3 regions of the Mesorhizobium erdmanii genome follow, and region 3 is predicted to be linked to each of the others. Evidence: predicted binding sites of a transcription regulator. Region 3 holds the regulator's gene; each other region holds the start of a gene.

Region 1 (5,268 bases), 930 kb from region 3:
ACGAACTTCAACAAGTGATGCATCGGCGTCCACGAAGCCCGGGCGGAACCCCCTCGCGAAGAAGGCGACCTTCCGCGTAGCTACGCGCTAGATGAGACCCGACATGTCGGAGAAGGCCATTGCCTTGCGCAGCAACTCGGCGAAGCGCTCGCCGGCCACTTCGCGCGAGCCGCTATTGTCGATCGTGGTGACGCCGGGCCCGGACAGTGTGACGTTGGCACTGCGCGCCAGCCGCGCCAGCACTTCGCCGCGCGACTCGCGGCCGCGCATCGCCAGCCGTTCGGCCAGCACGTCATGCGAGGCGGTGATCTCGACGACGGCCAGATTGGCATAGCGCTCGCGCAAGGAGGGGATGATCGCGCGCGATACGTTCGCCACGGCGACATGGCCATTGGCGACCGACCAGTCGACATCGGCGGGCAGGCCATAGCGCAGGCCGTGCGCTTCCCAGGAGATGGCGAAGGCGCCGTCGGCCTCGGCCTCGACGAAGGCGGCATCGGCCAGCGTGTCGTGATCCTCGCTCGCGGCATCGCTCGGCCTGGTGATGACGCGACGGACGAACTCCAGCCGGCTCTCGTAGGCGAACAGCGCGCGGGCGTAGCCGATCACCGTGTCCTTGCCGGCGCCGCTGGGTCCCACCACGGCGACGAAGACGCCATGGCGGATCGGGAACGTTTCGGCGGACAATTCACGCTCGATCAAGGCCGACACCATCACGCGACCCGGCGCCCTTGCCGCCAGACGGTGCGCACCACCGGCACATGGTCGTCGACGCGCACGCGCACCAGGTCGGCGCGGCGGCCCTGCTCGATGATGCCGCGGTCGTCGAGGCCGACGGCTTCGGCCGGGTTCTTCGAAACCATGGCCACCGCCTGAGGCAGCGAAATGCCTTCGACCATATCGCCGAGGAAGAAGGCGGACTGGATCAGGCTGAAGGGAATATAGTCCGAGGACAGGATGTCGAGAAGCCCGTCACTGGCCAGCGTGCGCGCCGAGACATTGCCCGAATGTGATGCGCCGCGCATGACATTGGGCGCGCCCATCAGCACGCCCAGGCCCGCGGCCTTCGAAGCCCGCGCCGCTTCCTCGGTCGTCGGAAACTCGGCGACGCGCACGCCTTGCTCGATCGCCTCGTCGACATGGCCCGATGTGGCGTCGTCATGGCTGGCCAGCACGATGCCGCGCTCGTGGCAGGCGGCTGATATCACCGCGCGGTTCGGCGCCGAATTGCGCGCCGATTCCGCCATCCGCTTCTCGCAGAACAGTTTGAAGTCGCGGTCGGTCAGCTTCAGCTTGCGCTGGTAATAATAGGCATAGGTTTCGAGATTGACGAACTGGCGCTGGCCCGGCGCATGGTCCATCAGCGATGCCAGCTTGACCCGCTCGTCCGCGTCGAAATTGGCGAAGGCCTGCAGGCAGTCCGGCGCCGAAACCTCGCAGCGCAGATGCAGGAAGTGATCGGCACGCAGGCGATCCTGCCGGACACTGTCCTCGATCGCGTCGGCCAATTTGCGGATGTCGGCGGAAGTGAGGTCGGCGTCCTCGTCCATGCCGACGCGCAAGGCGTCGAGCACGGTGGTGATGCCAGCGGTCGCGACCTGCGCGTCATGGGCAAGCACGGCGGCGATGGGGTTCCAGCGCACCTTCGGCCGTGGCGCATAGTGACCTTCCAGATGATCTGTATGCAGTTCGACCAAGCCGGGGATGACATAGTCGCCACCCATGTCCTCGCCAGTGCGGCTGCTGCCCGCATCGATGCCGGCGATGAAGCCGTCACGCAACACCAGCGACCCCTCGACGATCTCGTCGGCAAGCACGATTCGGGCGTTGGAAAGAACGGTCTCGGCGGTCATCTCAAGCAGTCCTTGGTTCTTCGGGCAGGGGTGTGGTCAGGCGATTTTTCTGGCCGGGCGGCGTCCCAGCGCGTGCTGAGAAAGCACCATGAACGGTGCGCCGGGTTCGGTTTCGACGAACAGTGTCAGCGCGTCCACCAGCACCGGCTGCCGCAGCATTTCGGCGAACAGGCTGTCGATTGCTGCGCGCAGACGAGGGCTTTCCTGTGGCCCGGCCCGGCCCGACAGCGTCATATGGAAGCGGAAGGTCTCGAAGACATAGGGGTAACCCCACTGGCAGAGGTTGCGGAACTCGGCCGGCTTCAGCGAATCCGGGCTGCGCCGTTCGATCTCGGCTTCGGTCAGCGGCGCGCGAAACCGGTCGAAATCGCGCACGACGTCATCGGCGAAGCGGTTGAGCGGCGGCAACGGCCCCTCCGGCACCAGCGCGAAGAAGCTGTCGATCTGGCTGACGACAAGACGCGGGATCGTCACCACCGGTGTCGCCTCGGCAAAATGGTCGAGTGCGGCGCGCAGCGAGGTCTCCGTCTCGTTGGCAGCGAGGCGGAAGGGGGCCTTGAGCGTCGCATGGAAGCCATAGCGGCGCGCCGAAGCGGTGTGGAACGCGACTTCCGCCGGCGACAGATCGGCCACGGCCTCGACCGGCTTTGTCGGCGCGCCGAACGGGTCGCGGCCTAGCCAGTTGGCGGCGATCCGCGCCAGCGGTTCATCCTGCCTGGGAGTGAAATAGATGGCGTAACGCATCGGGAAGTCCTCGTTAAAGCGCGCCGCGGCGCGCTTTAAGTCTTCATTTTGTGCATGTCGTTGTCTCAAAACCGCTGCACAATTTTGGGCGACATGCACTAAGCTCCGCTGCCATAGGTGATTTCCATGACGGATTGACGAAGCTTGGCGGGTTTTCGATGGCAAATCGACCCCGTCGGTCCTTAGCCGACGATTTTTCCCAGCTGGACCAACAAATTCAGCCCGAATCCCGGAACGGTCAGGCCTTCATCAACCATTCGTGCTCGGGCGCATTGTGGAATTTCCACGTCCGCTTCGGCCCGGCCATGACATTGAGATAATAGAGGTCGTAGCCGTGGCAGGCGGCGCAGGGGTGATAGCCCTTGGGCACCAGCACGACATCGCCATCCTCGATCGCCATGGCTTCGTCGAGCGCGCGATGTCCATTTTTGTCAGCGTCGGTGTAGACGCGCTGGAAGGCAAAGCCCTGCGGTGGGTTCAGGCGATGGTAATAGGTCTCCTCGAGATAGGATTCGGCAGGCAGATTGTCCTGGTCATGCTTGTGCGGCGGATAACTCGATGTGTGGCCACCCGGCGTGATGACCTCGACCACCAGCAGCGAGTCGGCCGGCTTGCCTTCCGGCAGGATGTTGGTGACATAGCGCGTGTTGGTGCCCTTGCCGCGCACTTCCTGGCCAAGATCGTCGGGGCCGATCACCCGAACCGGCAGCCCGCCGCCGAGACCGGGCGCCGAGCATACGGCCAGTTCCAGTTCGGTATCGGCCGTCACCGACCAGTCCGATTCCTCGGGCACATAGACCGACCACGGCTTGCCTTCGAAGGGCGACATGCGTTCGCCGAGCAGGCCAAGATCCTCGCCGCCGGCCTTCGCATTGCCCTTGCCGGTGACGAATACGAGACAGACCTCGCGATCCCCAGTCTTGCCGGATGCCGTCTCGCCGGGCTTCAGCCGGTGCAGGTCGAAACCGACATAGGTCCAGCCAGCGCTTTTCGGCGTGACGTGGGCAACGCGGCCATGGCCCTTGTCGGCTTTGACGAGCAGTTTCGACATTTTTGTCTCTCCTATCGCAATCCTTCGGCGTCGGCCGAAGCCTCCCAACTTCGTCATCCTAGGGCGAAGCAGGAGCGAAGCTCCGTCGCGAAGACCCTAGGATCCATTCCGTGACCATCAATCGAGGCGCAGCGGCACAAAATTCTGCACCATAGCGGCGCCCACCGGGCACGGCATGGATCCTAGGGTCTGCGCCGCGTCGCTGCGCTCCTTGCTCCGCCCTAGGATGACGAAGCGAGGAGCGTTGCGGCCAATCGCCGACGTATGCGATTCGCCATGTGTCGAATGTTCGATCCGCATGCCCTGCTGCGCCACCTGTCCCTTCATTCCTTCGTCTCGTCAGGCCTCGCCTCGTTCTGCTCGGCCGGCTTGTAGAGGTAGAAGAACTGCCACACAGCATATCCGGCGAAGCCGAGCGCGATGACACCCCAGAACGGCGTGCCGGTGGCGAACTCGATCCCCGACCAGATCACGCAGACGGCGACAACGGTCACCCGCCGCCACAGCGGCCGGAAGAAGGGGTGCTCATAGTCTTTCATCGCGCCATCCGGGTTCAGCAGACCTGACTTCAGATAGACCGCGCGTGGCGGCGAATCCAGCCTTCAGGCATTCGGGAAGCCCTGCGTCTCCACCGTGTAACCGGCAGCCGTCATCACCCGCATCAATTCCTTGTGGCCAACCTGCGCCATCTTCAGCGGCGGGTTCTTCTTCGGGTCCTGCTCGGCCTCGACCACGAACCAGCCCTCATAGCCATGGTCGGCGAAGCGCTGCACGATGGCGCCGAAATCCAGCGAGCCGTCGCCCGGCACGGTGAAGGCGCCGAGCGCCACGGCGTCAAGGAAGGACTGTTTCGTGCGATCGAGCTTGTCGATCACAGCCATGCGGACATCCTTCACATGGACATGGCTGATGCGCTTGTGATGGTTGTCGATGGCGCGCAGCACGTCGCCACCGGCAAAGGCGAGATGCCCGGCATCGAGCAGCAGCGGAATGCCTTCACCGGAATGGCGCATGAAGGCATCGAGCTCCGGCTCGGTCTCGACCACCGCCGCCATATGGTGATGGTAGGAAAGCGGCATGCCTTGCTCGGCGCACCATTCGCCGAACTCGGTCAGGCGCCGGCCATAGGCCTTCATCTCGTCGCTGGACAGTTTCGGCTTGGTGGCCAGCGGCTTCGAACGATCGCCCTGGATCGAGCGGCCGACTTCGCCATAGACGATGCAAGGCGCGTTCACCGCCTTGAACAGGTCGATCATCGGCTGGATGCGATCCTTGTTCTTGCTCATCTCCTCATCGACCAGGGTGCCCGAGAACCAGCCGCCGCACAGCGTCACGTCGACGGCCTTGAGAATCGGCAGCATGACGGCGGGATCGTTGGGGAAACGCCGCCCCATCTCCATGCCGGTGAAGCCGGCCGAACGCGACTGGCGCAGGCACTCCTCCAGCGACACGTCATCGCTCAGTTCCGCAAGATCGTCGTTCCACCATGCGATGGGGGACATGCCCAGTTTGGCTTTCAAGTCGTCACTCCAGTTTCGTGTTTACCCTCCCCCTTGTGGGGGGTCCTAAGCGAGAGGGCAGCGCCAACTTAGCATCAATCGCCAACGCTCTGCATCTGAC
Region 2 (5,268 bases), 3.2 Mb from region 3:
AAACCCGAAATGACGCCGAGCGCCGAATAATGGGCTTCCTGGCGCCCGCTGATCACGCGGATTTCGGTTTTCAGCACCTCCTCGGCGCGGTGGATGAAGTCGGGACCGTTGATCGCCTCGCGGGCGGCGGCGGTGGCCAACACATACATGTGCTCGGCGCCGGCCTGGTCGGACAGCGCGCGAAAGCGGCGGAACTCCTCCATCGAGCGCGTCACCGCCTCGGGGTCGAGTTTGCCTGTGGAAACGATGCCCCGGCCGAGACCAGCCAGCATCTTTTCGTTGAACAGCATGGTCGGCGAGCGCGCCAGCCCTTCATAGACAACGAGGCGGATCGAATTCGACCCGATGTCGATGATGGACAGCGGTCGGCGGTCGTGCAGCCGGCCCTGGGAATCAGACAGCATCAGGTGGACGCTGCTGCGTTCTTCTTGCGGCGCTTGAACTGCGCGATGCGCTTGGGCGCATGCGACTTCAGCGCGTCACCCCGTCCGGACAGGCTCGGATTGGTCATGAAATATTCCTGCGCGTTGAACGGTTCCTCGCCCTCCTCCAGCACGACGCGCCGGGAGGTTCCATCAGCCAATACGTCGAAACTTTGCTGATTGTCCATGATGTTGCCCAGCATGATCTGGCCGAGCACCTGTTCATGCACAGTTGGATTGGTGATCGGCACCATGGTCTCGACGCGGCGGTCGAGATTGCGCGGCATGAGATCAGCCGAGGAGATATAGACGATCGCTTCGTCCGATGGCAGGCCGTGGCCATTGCCGAAGCAATAGATGCGACTGTGCTCGAGGAACCGGCCGACAATCGACTTGACCCTGATGTTTTCCGACAGGCCCGGCACCTGTGGCCTGAGGCAGCATATGCCGCGCACCACGAGATCGATCTCGACACCGGCGCGGCTGGCATCATAGAGCGCATCGATGATGATCGGATCGACAAGCGCGTTCATCTTCATCCAAATGCGCGCCGGCTTTCCTTCGAGTGCATGAGCGACTTCGTCGGAAATGTGCTGGAGGATGCGGTTGCGCAGCGTGAACGGCGAGATCGCCAGCCGCATTTCGGCGGTCGGCTCGGCATAGCCGGTGATGAAATTGAACAACTGGGCGACGTCGCGGGCGATCGTCGGGTCGGTGGTGAAGAAGGACAGGTCGGTGTAGATGCGCGCGGTGACCGGATGGTAATTGCCGGTGCCTAGATGCACGTAATTGCGCAGCTTGCCGTCCTCGCGCCGCACCACCAGCGACATTTTCGCGTGGGTCTTCAACTCGAGGAAGCCGAACACGACCTGGACGCCGGCGCGCTCGAGGTCACGGGCCCAGCGAATGTTGGCTTCCTCGTCGAAGCGCGCCTTGAGCTCGACAAGCGCGGTCACCGACTTGCCGGCCTCGGCCGCGTCGACCAGCGCGCGCACGATCGGGCTGTCGTTGGAGGTGCGGTAAAGCGTCTGCTTGATCGCCACCACTTCGGGATCGGCCATCGCCTGGCGCAGGAACTGCACCACCACGTCGAAGGATTCGTAGGGGTGATGGACGATGATGTCCTTCTCGCGGATGGCGGCAAAGCAGTCGCCGCCATGTTCGCGGATGCGTTCGGGAAAGCGCGGATTGTAGGGCGTGAACTTCAGGTCGTCGCGAGGAACGGAGACGATCTCGGAGATCTGGCTGAGCGCCAGCGGACCGGTCAGCACGCTGATGCGGCTGGACGAAACGCCAAGCTCGCCGGCGACGAAGTCCCGCAATTCGCTTGGCATCAGCTTGTCGAACTCGATGCGGATGACCGAACCGCGGCGTCGACGCTTCAGCGCCGTCTCGAACAGGCGCACGAGATCTTCCGACTCTTCCTCGACCTCGATATCGCTGTCGCGAATGATACGGAACGTGCCTGAGCCCTTGACCTCATAGCCGGGGAACAGCTTGCCGATATAGAGGCCGACCGCCTCCTCAAGCGGGATGAAGCGGACATGGCGCTTGCGGTCCGGCAGACGGATGAAGCGCTTCAGCGCCACTGGCAGGCGCAGAAGCGCGCTCATCTCCTCGCCGTTCTTGCGGTGGCGAAGCTGCAGCGCCATCGAGAAGCCGAGATTGGGAATGAACGGAAACGGATGCGCCGGGTCGATCGACAGCGGGGTGAGCACCGGGAACACCTGGTCCTGGAAATGCTCTTCCAGCCAGACCTTCTCGTCCTTGGTCAACGCATCTCGCGTGATGCTCTCGATGCCCTCCTTGTTGAGCAGCACGGTGAGCGCCGAAAGGCTCTTTTGCTGATCTTCCTGAAGCCGCTCGACCTCACGCAGCAATTGTTCGAGCTGCTGTTCGGGGGTGCGGCCATCGGGGCTCTTCAGCACGATGCCCTCGCGCACCTGGCCGGCGAGGCCGGCAACGCGCACCATGAAGAATTCGTCGAGATTGGCGGCCGAGATCGACAGGAAGCGGACACGCTCCAGCAGCGGATGATGGGTGTTCAGCGATTCTTCGAGCACGCGGCGGTTGAATTGCAGCCAGGAAAACTCGCGATTGACGAAACGGTCCGGATTGCCGCCCTCCGGACTTGCCGCCTCGATGTTGATGAATTCGCTCTGCACCGGCTTCAGTTCGTTCATGGTCCCTGCTCTTGCCCCGCCTCAGCCGGTTAACCGGCTTAACTTACCCTGTGGCAGGCTTTTGCGACAGTTCTCTGACAGGCTTTTGCGACAGTTTGATTTCATCGAACTTGCAAAGAGGCCTGATATGATCCAGATGCAGACGAGGCTGCGCTAAGGAGACGACGATGGCAGGCGGTTCCATTCCCCATTTCCAGAACGATGCCGGCCATCCGGCGATCGACATCGGGGTCAAGGAATTCATGTGCACGGGCGCAAACCCGCCTTTCGACCACCCGCATGTGTTTCTCGACATGGGTGACGATAATGAGAAAGTCTGTCCCTACTGCTCGACGCTCTACCGTTATTCGCCAAAGCTGAAGGCGACGGAAACGCTGCCGTCCGGCTGCCTCTACATCGACCAGGCCGCCTGATCTCCAGCGACCGGCAGCAAATGGACGACATACGCTCCCGGCAAGTCATCATCGCCGGGGCGGGCATCGCCGGGTTGACCGCGGCGCTGGCCTTCTCCGCACACGGCTATCCCGTGCAAGTGTTCGAACAGGCGCAGCGCATGGACGCGGTAGGCGCCGGCCTCCAGCTTTCTCCCAATGCAACGCGCATCCTTCGCCAGTTCGGCGTGCTCGACCGGTTGCTGCCAACAGCGGTGCGGCCCGAAGCGGTGGTGCTGAAGGATGCAGCCACGTTGCGGGAACTGGCGCGCGTGCCACTTGGACAGTCCGCTGAAGCGCGCTGGCGGGCGCCCTACCTCGTGGCTCACCGCGCCGACCTGCAGGCGGTGCTGATGGCGCGCGTTGCTGAGCTGCCGGACATTCAGCTCACCACCGGGGCGCGCGTCGGCGGCATTGCCATCGGCACCCATGGCATCACGGCAAGTGTCGAGATCGACGGTAAGACACTCGAGGTTGATGGAGCCCTGCTGGTCGGCGCCGATGGCGTCTGGTCGTCGGTGCGCGCACTTGTCGATTCGACCAGGGGGACGGTGTCGCCAAGAAGCCGTTTTTCCGGTGAGCTGGCCTGGCGTACCACTGTCGCGGTTGACAGCGCCGCCGGGCAAGCCTTTGCCGCGATCGGCGCGGCCGACTGTGTGACGACCTTTCTGCATGCTGGCTTCCATATGGTCGCCTATCCCGTCAGCAAGGGCGACGCCTTCAACCTCGTCGCCTTCACCAGGGGCGAGCGTATCGCCGAGGGCTGGTCCGGCCATGCCGATCCCGGCATCCTCGCCGCCGCAACGCGCGACACCGCGCCGGACCTTGCACGACTGCTGGAGATGGCAGGCTCGTGGCTGACCTGGCCACTCCACACGGTCGAGCAGAAGCAGCCCTGGACAATGCCGGAAGGCATCGCGCTGATCGGCGACGCGGCGCATGCGATGACGCCCTTCGCGGCACAAGGCGCGGCCATGGCGATCGAGGATGCGGCGACGCTTGCCGGCTCCTTTGCCGCCTTTCCCGCCGATCCAGCGCGAGGCCTCCTCGTCTGGGAAAATCTGCGGCGGCAGCGCGTCGCCAAAGTCGCCCGGCGCGGCGCCCTCAACCACCTCGCCTGGCATGCCGCGGGACCGGTGGCAATCGCCCGCAACCTGTTCCTGAAGATGCGCTCGCCGGAAAAGCTCGCGACGGATCTCGATTGGCTTTATGGCTGGCAAGCAAACTAGTTATACAGTCGCATCGACAGCCCGAGCGACACCGGCAGCGGGTTCCACCAGCCGGTCCGCAAGCCGGCGGTGCGCAGCGCAGCGGCGGTCCAGGTATTGCAGCCGACCAGCGCGTTGAAATGGCCTTTCGCTTCGTAGAAGCGGTCGAAGCTGGAATAGTGCGCATTCTCGATCACGACCGGACCGTTCGGCCCCTGCTGGAAGCTCGCCGCGATGAAATCGAGCAATGCCGCGAACCGGTGCTCACCAATGTCGAAGCCGGCGACATCGGGATGCGGTTCGACGATATCGCCGGCGACATCGACATGCATGACCGACGTGTCAAGCGTCAGCGCCTTCATCACCGGTACGGCTTTCAGCTGCGACCAGGTCGGTGTTTCCAGATAGAAGGCGCGGCCGCCCCAGCCAAAGACCAGATAGCGAACCTCGGGCGCGTCGGCCGGAAGGCCAGCGTCAGCCAGGAAGTGGAAGCGCTGGCGCACGGTGTCGTTCACCGGAATGGCGATGTCGGTATGGATGGGGTTCTTCAGCACCAATATGTGGCGCGTGCCCTCGCCCGCGGACGCCGCCGGCCAGAGCGGGCGCGGCACCAGCGTGCCGAGGGCCGCTGCAAGCACGATCGCCGCCAGCAACATGGAAAGGAACCGGAAGACCTTTCTCATCGATGACGCCCCCACCGCTCCGCCGACAAGCCGATCGATAAGAAAAAAGCCCGGCCGCATTGCGGCCGGGCTTCTCCTCGGTGTGAGCCGCTCAGTGCAGGATCTGTGACAGGAACAGTTTGGTGCGCTCGTGGCGTGGATGGTCGAAGAACTCGGCCGGCGTGTTCTGCTCGACGATCTGGCCCTGATCCATGAAGATGACGCGGTTGGCAACCTTGCGGGCAAAACCCATTTCGTGGGTGACGCACAGCATGGTCATGCCTTCCTCCGCCAGCCCCACCATCGTCTCCAGCACTTCCTTGATCATCTCCGGGTCGAGCGCCGAGGTCGGCTCATCGAAC
Region 3 (5,268 bases):
TCAAGCTCAGTTGCAGGCGGCGACGCTGCCGGCGGCGACGCCCGCGCAGACTTCGTCCTTCTTGATCCAGCCGGCATCGATGACGACGTTGAGATTGTCCTTGGTGATGGCCACCGGGGTCAGGAACAGCGACTTGACGGTGTTGCCGCCAGGCGTCGTGAAGTCCTTGACGCCGGCGATGTCGGTCATCTTCTTGCCGTCGGCCAACTGCGAGGCGATCTCGGCGGCGTTCTTGCCGAGCTCGCGCGCATCCTTCCACACCGACACGGTCTGGGTGCCGAGCGCGATCCGGTTCAGCGCGGCATGGTCGCCGTCCTGGCCCGATACCGGCACGGTGCCGGCCAAGCCCTGCGCCGTCAGCGCCGCGACAACGCCGCCGGCGGTGCCGTCATTGGCGGCGACCACCGCGTCGACCTTGTTGTCGTTGGCGGTCAGGAACTGTTCCATGTTCTTCTGGGCGTTGGCGGGCAGCCAGCCGTCCGTATAGGCCTCGCCGACATTCTTGATCTTGCCCGAGTCGATGGCCGCCTTGAGCACTTCCATCGAGCCCGAGAACAGGAAATCGGCATTCGGATCCGAACCCGAGCCCTTGATGAAGACATAATTGCCTTCCGGCTTGGCCTTGAACACCGCACTGGCCTGGAGGCGGCCGACTTCCTTGTTGTCGAAGGTCAGGTAGAAGACGTCCTTGTTCTCGATCAGGCGGTCATAGCCGACGACCGGAATGCCTTCGTCGAGCGCCTTCTGCACGGCCGGGCCGATGGCCGAGGCGTCCTGTGCCAGGATGATCAGCGAATTGGCGCCCTGCGAAATCAGGCTCTCGACATCGGTAAGCTGCTTGCCGGGATTGGACTGTGCATCGGCCGAAATGTACTTGTCGCCGGCGGCCTCGATCGCCTTTTTCATCGCGGCCTCGTCAGTCTTCCAGCGTTCTTCCTGGAAGTTCGACCACGATACGCCGATGACTTTGTCCTTCGCCTGCGCGACCGACGCAAGCGTCAGCGACATGGCGACACCCGCCAGGATGGCGGCCGTGAATCTTTTCATGATATTCCTCCCTGCGCCGCGTAAGGCGCGACCAAACTGGCCCAAAGGCCGGCACAGAAGCTCTATTTTTTCGAGCCTCAAAAAAAATACTGATGCATCGCCGAAACGCTGTCAACATCGATTCTGATGGATTTTGAGGGGCCTGCAACTTTTTTTCGAGCCCCGCAATAAATAAATGACAGCAGCGGCCGCTTCTGCCAGTATTTGACCTGTTGTCGGCAGTGTTCGAGGGGCAGGAAGAACCGCCGCGACGGGGAGGAAGTGGAAAAGCATGTCGGTCGGAATCCGCCACGACGATCTGCGCCGGCGCAACCGCGCCATGGTGATCGCGGCCGTGCGTCGGGCCGGCCGGCCCTCGCGCACCGAGATCGCCGCGACCACCGGCCTCAGCCATTCGACCATATCGGCAATTTCCTCCGACCTGATCGGCGAAGGCATCCTGGCCGAAGGCAAGCCGAGCGAGGTGGGTTCGCTCAAACGCGGCAGGCCGCAGGTCGGCCTCGGCCTCAATCCGGAGGCCGCGACCGTCATGACCGTGGTGCTTTCGCTGAATTTCCTTTCTGTCGCCGTCATCGACTATGCCGGCCAGGTGATATCGGAGGAACAGCGCCGCCTGGACACGCTGACCATGTCGCGCGAGGCGCTGATCGGCGAATGCACGGCTATCGTACGACGGCGCCTCGCCGATCCCGATATCGACGTGCGCAGCGTCGCCCGCATCGCGCTGGCGATCCAGGGCATCACCGACACCGAGGCCCGGGCCATGCTGTGGTCGCCGATCACGCCGCAGACCGACATCGCCTTCGCCGACATACTCGAAGCCGAGTTCGGCATCCCCGCCACCATGGAAAACGACTGCAACATGATGGCGGTGGCGCTGCGCTGGCGCGACCCCGAGCGCTACCGCGACGACTTCATCGCCATCCTGTTGTCTCACGGCATCGGCATGGGGCTGGTGCTGAAGGGCGAGCTGTTCACCGGCACCCATTCCTCGGGCGGCGAGTTTGGCCACATGATCCATCGGCCCGGCGGCGCGCTCTGCCGCTGCGGACGCCGCGGCTGCGTCGAGGCCTATGCCGGCAACTACGCCATCTGGCGCAATGCCAAGCAGCTCGGCGAGGACACCGAGCCGGTCGACGTCAGCGACGCGGACATGCGGACCCTGGCGGCCACGGCGCGCGAAAGAGCTGGCCCCGAGCGCGAAGCATATCGCAAGGCCGGCGAAGCGCTGGGTTATGGCCTCGGCAGCCTGTTCGCGCTGATCGATCCCGCGCCCGTCGCCATGGTCGGCGTCAGTGCCGCCGCCTTCGACCTGATCGAGCCCGCGCTACGCGAGGCCATCGCCCAGACCGCCGGCGGCCAGCACTCGAAATCGATTTCGTTCGATACTGAACCAAACGAATTGCCGCTTATCCGCGAAGGCTGCGCGATGCGCGCGCTGACCTTCGTCGACCAGGAGATTTTCGCCCCGGGCGTGCAGGGGCGAGCGGGTTCGGGCAAGAACGTGGCGTAGGCCTTGCGAAGGGCATCGCCGCCATTCGAGATTGGCTGCAGCTTCCCGGATGTCATCATCCTTGGGCGAAGCAGGAGCGAAGCTCCGTCGCGAAGACCCAATGATCCATTCCGTTACGTCGACCGAGGGACGCGGCGGTGCAGAATTCTACGCAGTGGCAACACGTCAAAGTCGCGGCATGGATCCTCGGGTCTGCGCGTCCGCTTCGCTCGTGGATGACGAAGCGTTGGGCACCTCGGCCCATCAAAAACGCCAGCAGTCAATCTTCCCTGATCGCATACCCGGCGCCGCGAATGGTGCGGATGACGTCTGGCATACGGCCATTGTTGACAGCCTTGCGCAGGCGGCCCACATGCACGTCCACGGTGCGCTCGTCGATATAGATCGTCTCGCCCCAGACATTGTCGAGCAGTTGGCTGCGGGAGAACACGCGGCCGGGATGGCGCATCATGAATTCGAGCAGGCGGAACTCGGTCGGCCCGAGCCGGATCTCGCTCTTCTTGCGATAGACTCGGTGCGATTCGCGGTCGAGCACGATGTCGCCGACCTTGAGCACGCTGGACAGAACTTCCGGCTTGGCGCGGCGCAGCAGCGCCTTGACCCTGGCCATGAATTCCGGCGTCGAGAACGGCTTGACCAGATAGTCGTCGGCGCCGGTGGAAAGGCCGCGCACGCGATCGCTTTCCTCGCCACGCGCCGTCAACATGATGATCGGAAGCCGCTCGGTCTCGGGCCGCATCCGCAGGCGCCGGCAGAGTTCGATGCCGGACACCGCCGGCACCATCCAGTCGAGCACCAGAAGGTCGGGCACGTTCTCCTGCAGGCGGATTTCGGCTTCGTCGCCGCGCGGCACCACCTCGACCTGATAGCCTTCGGATTCAAGATTGTAGCGGAGCAGCACCCCCAGCGGCTCCTCGTCCTCCACCACCATGATGCGTGGCGCGATCATCGACTGGTCACCTCCAAAGCAATTCCAGGAAAAGTGTGTAGCGGTTTTCCGTCCGGAATTGCGTGAAACAAAGAGATAGAGCGGTTTGGCGTTTCCTCGAAACGATGAGCCGCTCTAGCGTTCAGGCCGCCGGCGCCGACATCGCCGTTTCGTCCTGCTTGGGACGATTGGCGGGCAGCTGCGTGCCGGTCAGCACGTAATATGCGTTCTCGGCGATGTTGGTCACGTGATCGCCGATGCGTTCGAGATTCTTGGCGCAGAACAACAGATGCGTGCAAGCCGTGATGTTGCGCGGATCCTCCATCATGTAGGTCAGCAATTCGCGGAAGACCGAGGTATATTTGACGTCGATGCGCTCATCGTCGGCGCGCAGCTTCGCCAGTGCGGCGGCATCGCGCGCCGCATACTCCTCGATCACGCCCTGCACCTGGATCAGCACCAGCTGCGCCATGGCGTCGATGGAATGCGACAGGTCGCGCGGCGTCGCGCTGAGGCCAACGGTGCCGACGCGCTTGGCGATGTTCTTGGCAAGGTCGCCGATGCGCTCGAGGTCGCCGGCCATGCGGATCGAGCCGACGACATGGCGCAGATCGTCGGCCATCGGCTGGCGCTTGGCGATCAGCGTGATGGCGCGGTCGTCGAGTTCGCGCTGGCGCGCGTCCATGATGGCGTCGTCGGAGACCACGCGCTGTGCGAGAGCATTGTCGGAATTCAGCAGCGCCTTAGTGGCGCCGCCAACCATCGAGCCGGCGAGGTCGCCCATGTCGCTGATCAGCCTGCTGATCTGTCCGAGATCCTCGTCGAAGGCTGCAACCGTGTGTTCGGCCATGATTCTGGTCCTCGTATGCGTGCGATCAGCCGAAGCGGCCGGTGATGTAGTCTTGCGTGCGCTTCTCGCGAGGCGACGTGAAGATCTTCTCGGTCTTGTCGAACTCGACCAGCTCGCCCAGATACATGAAGGCGGTCTGCTTCGAGACGCGCGCCGCCTGCTGCATGTTGTGGGTGACGATGACGATCGTGTAGTCGGCCTGCAGCTCGTCGATCAGTTCCTCGATCTTGGCGGTCGACAGCGGATCGAGTGCCGAGGCCGGCTCGTCGAGCAGGATGACTTCCGGCTTCACCGCCACGGTACGGGCGATGCACAGCCGCTGCTGCTGGCCGCCCGACAGGCTGAGGCCGCTGGCGTTGAGCTTATCCTTGACCTCGGTCCACAGTGCCGCACGCTTCAGCGCCTGCTCGACACGGCCATCCATCTCGGCCTTGCTGATCTTCTCGTAGAGCCTGACGCCAAAAGCGATGTTCTCATAGATCGACATCGGGAACGGTGTCGGCTTCTGGAACACCATTCCGATCTTGGTACGCAGCAGGTTGAGGTCCTGCGAACGATCGAGAACGTTCTGGCCGTCGAGCAGCACCTGGCCTTCGGCCGTCTGCTTGGGATAGAGCTCGTAGATGCGGTTGAAGACGCGCAGCAGCGTCGACTTTCCGCAGCCCGAAGGCCCGATGAAGGCGGTGACGCTGCGCTCGGGCAGCGACAGCGTGATGTCCTTCAGGGCCTTCGACTGGCCATAGTAGAAGTTGAGGTTCTTGACCTCGATCTTGGCCTTGGCCACCGCCTCGGCGGCGATCGTCATGTCTGGAGACAACATCTGGCTCATTTGTCCTCTCTGCGTCCGGTCAGGCTGCGCGCGAAGATGCTGAGCGCGAGAACCGTCAATGTGATTATGAGTGCGCCGGTCCAGGCCAGTTGCTGCCATTC

The links. Region 3 encodes PhoB, which activates phosphate uptake and scavenging genes when phosphate is short. Its sites were predicted from a motif close to TGTCATNNANCTGTCAT; they were not measured.
Region 1: a site for PhoB is predicted at 2,724-2,740, ahead of EB233_RS02510 (DUF1045 domain-containing protein). Genes of this name have one in related genera too.
Region 2: a site for PhoB is predicted at 2,669-2,685, ahead of EB233_RS22845 (RNA degradosome polyphosphate kinase). Genes of this name have one in related genera too.

The regions. Positions count from the first base shown of each region.
Region 1 is NZ_CP033361.1:552,339-557,606, reverse strand. It holds gene EB233_RS02525 (ABC transporter ATP-binding protein) at 1-18, shown strand, start outside; gene phnN (phosphonate metabolism protein/1,5-bisphosphokinase (PRPP-forming) PhnN) at 88-717, opposite strand; gene EB233_RS02515 (alpha-D-ribose 1-methylphosphonate 5-triphosphate diphosphatase) at 714-1,853, opposite strand; gene EB233_RS02510 (DUF1045 domain-containing protein) at 1,890-2,597, opposite strand; gene iolB (5-deoxy-glucuronate isomerase) at 2,836-3,648, opposite strand; gene EB233_RS02500 (hypothetical protein) at 3,766-3,975, opposite strand; gene EB233_RS02495 (DUF3329 domain-containing protein) at 3,972-4,187, opposite strand; gene iolE (myo-inosose-2 dehydratase) at 4,251-5,168, opposite strand; gene iolD (3D-(3,5/4)-trihydroxycyclohexane-1,2-dione acylhydrolase (decyclizing)) at 5,243-5,268, opposite strand, start outside.
Region 2 is NZ_CP033361.1:4,682,361-4,687,628, forward strand. It holds gene ppx (exopolyphosphatase) at 1-404, opposite strand, end outside; gene EB233_RS22845 (RNA degradosome polyphosphate kinase) at 404-2,605, opposite strand; gene EB233_RS22850 (zinc-finger domain-containing protein) at 2,773-3,018, shown strand; gene EB233_RS22855 (FAD-dependent monooxygenase) at 3,039-4,265, shown strand; gene EB233_RS22860 (TIGR02117 family protein) at 4,262-4,927, opposite strand; gene EB233_RS22865 (amino acid ABC transporter ATP-binding protein) at 5,019-5,268, opposite strand, start outside.
Region 3 is NZ_CP033361.1:1,477,412-1,482,679, reverse strand. It holds gene xylF (D-xylose ABC transporter substrate-binding protein) at 7-1,047, opposite strand; gene EB233_RS07135 (ROK family protein) at 1,319-2,560, shown strand; gene phoB (phosphate regulon transcriptional regulator PhoB) at 2,820-3,509, opposite strand; gene phoU (phosphate signaling complex protein PhoU) at 3,631-4,338, opposite strand; gene pstB (phosphate ABC transporter ATP-binding protein PstB) at 4,364-5,167, opposite strand; gene pstA (phosphate ABC transporter permease PstA) at 5,164-5,268, opposite strand, start outside.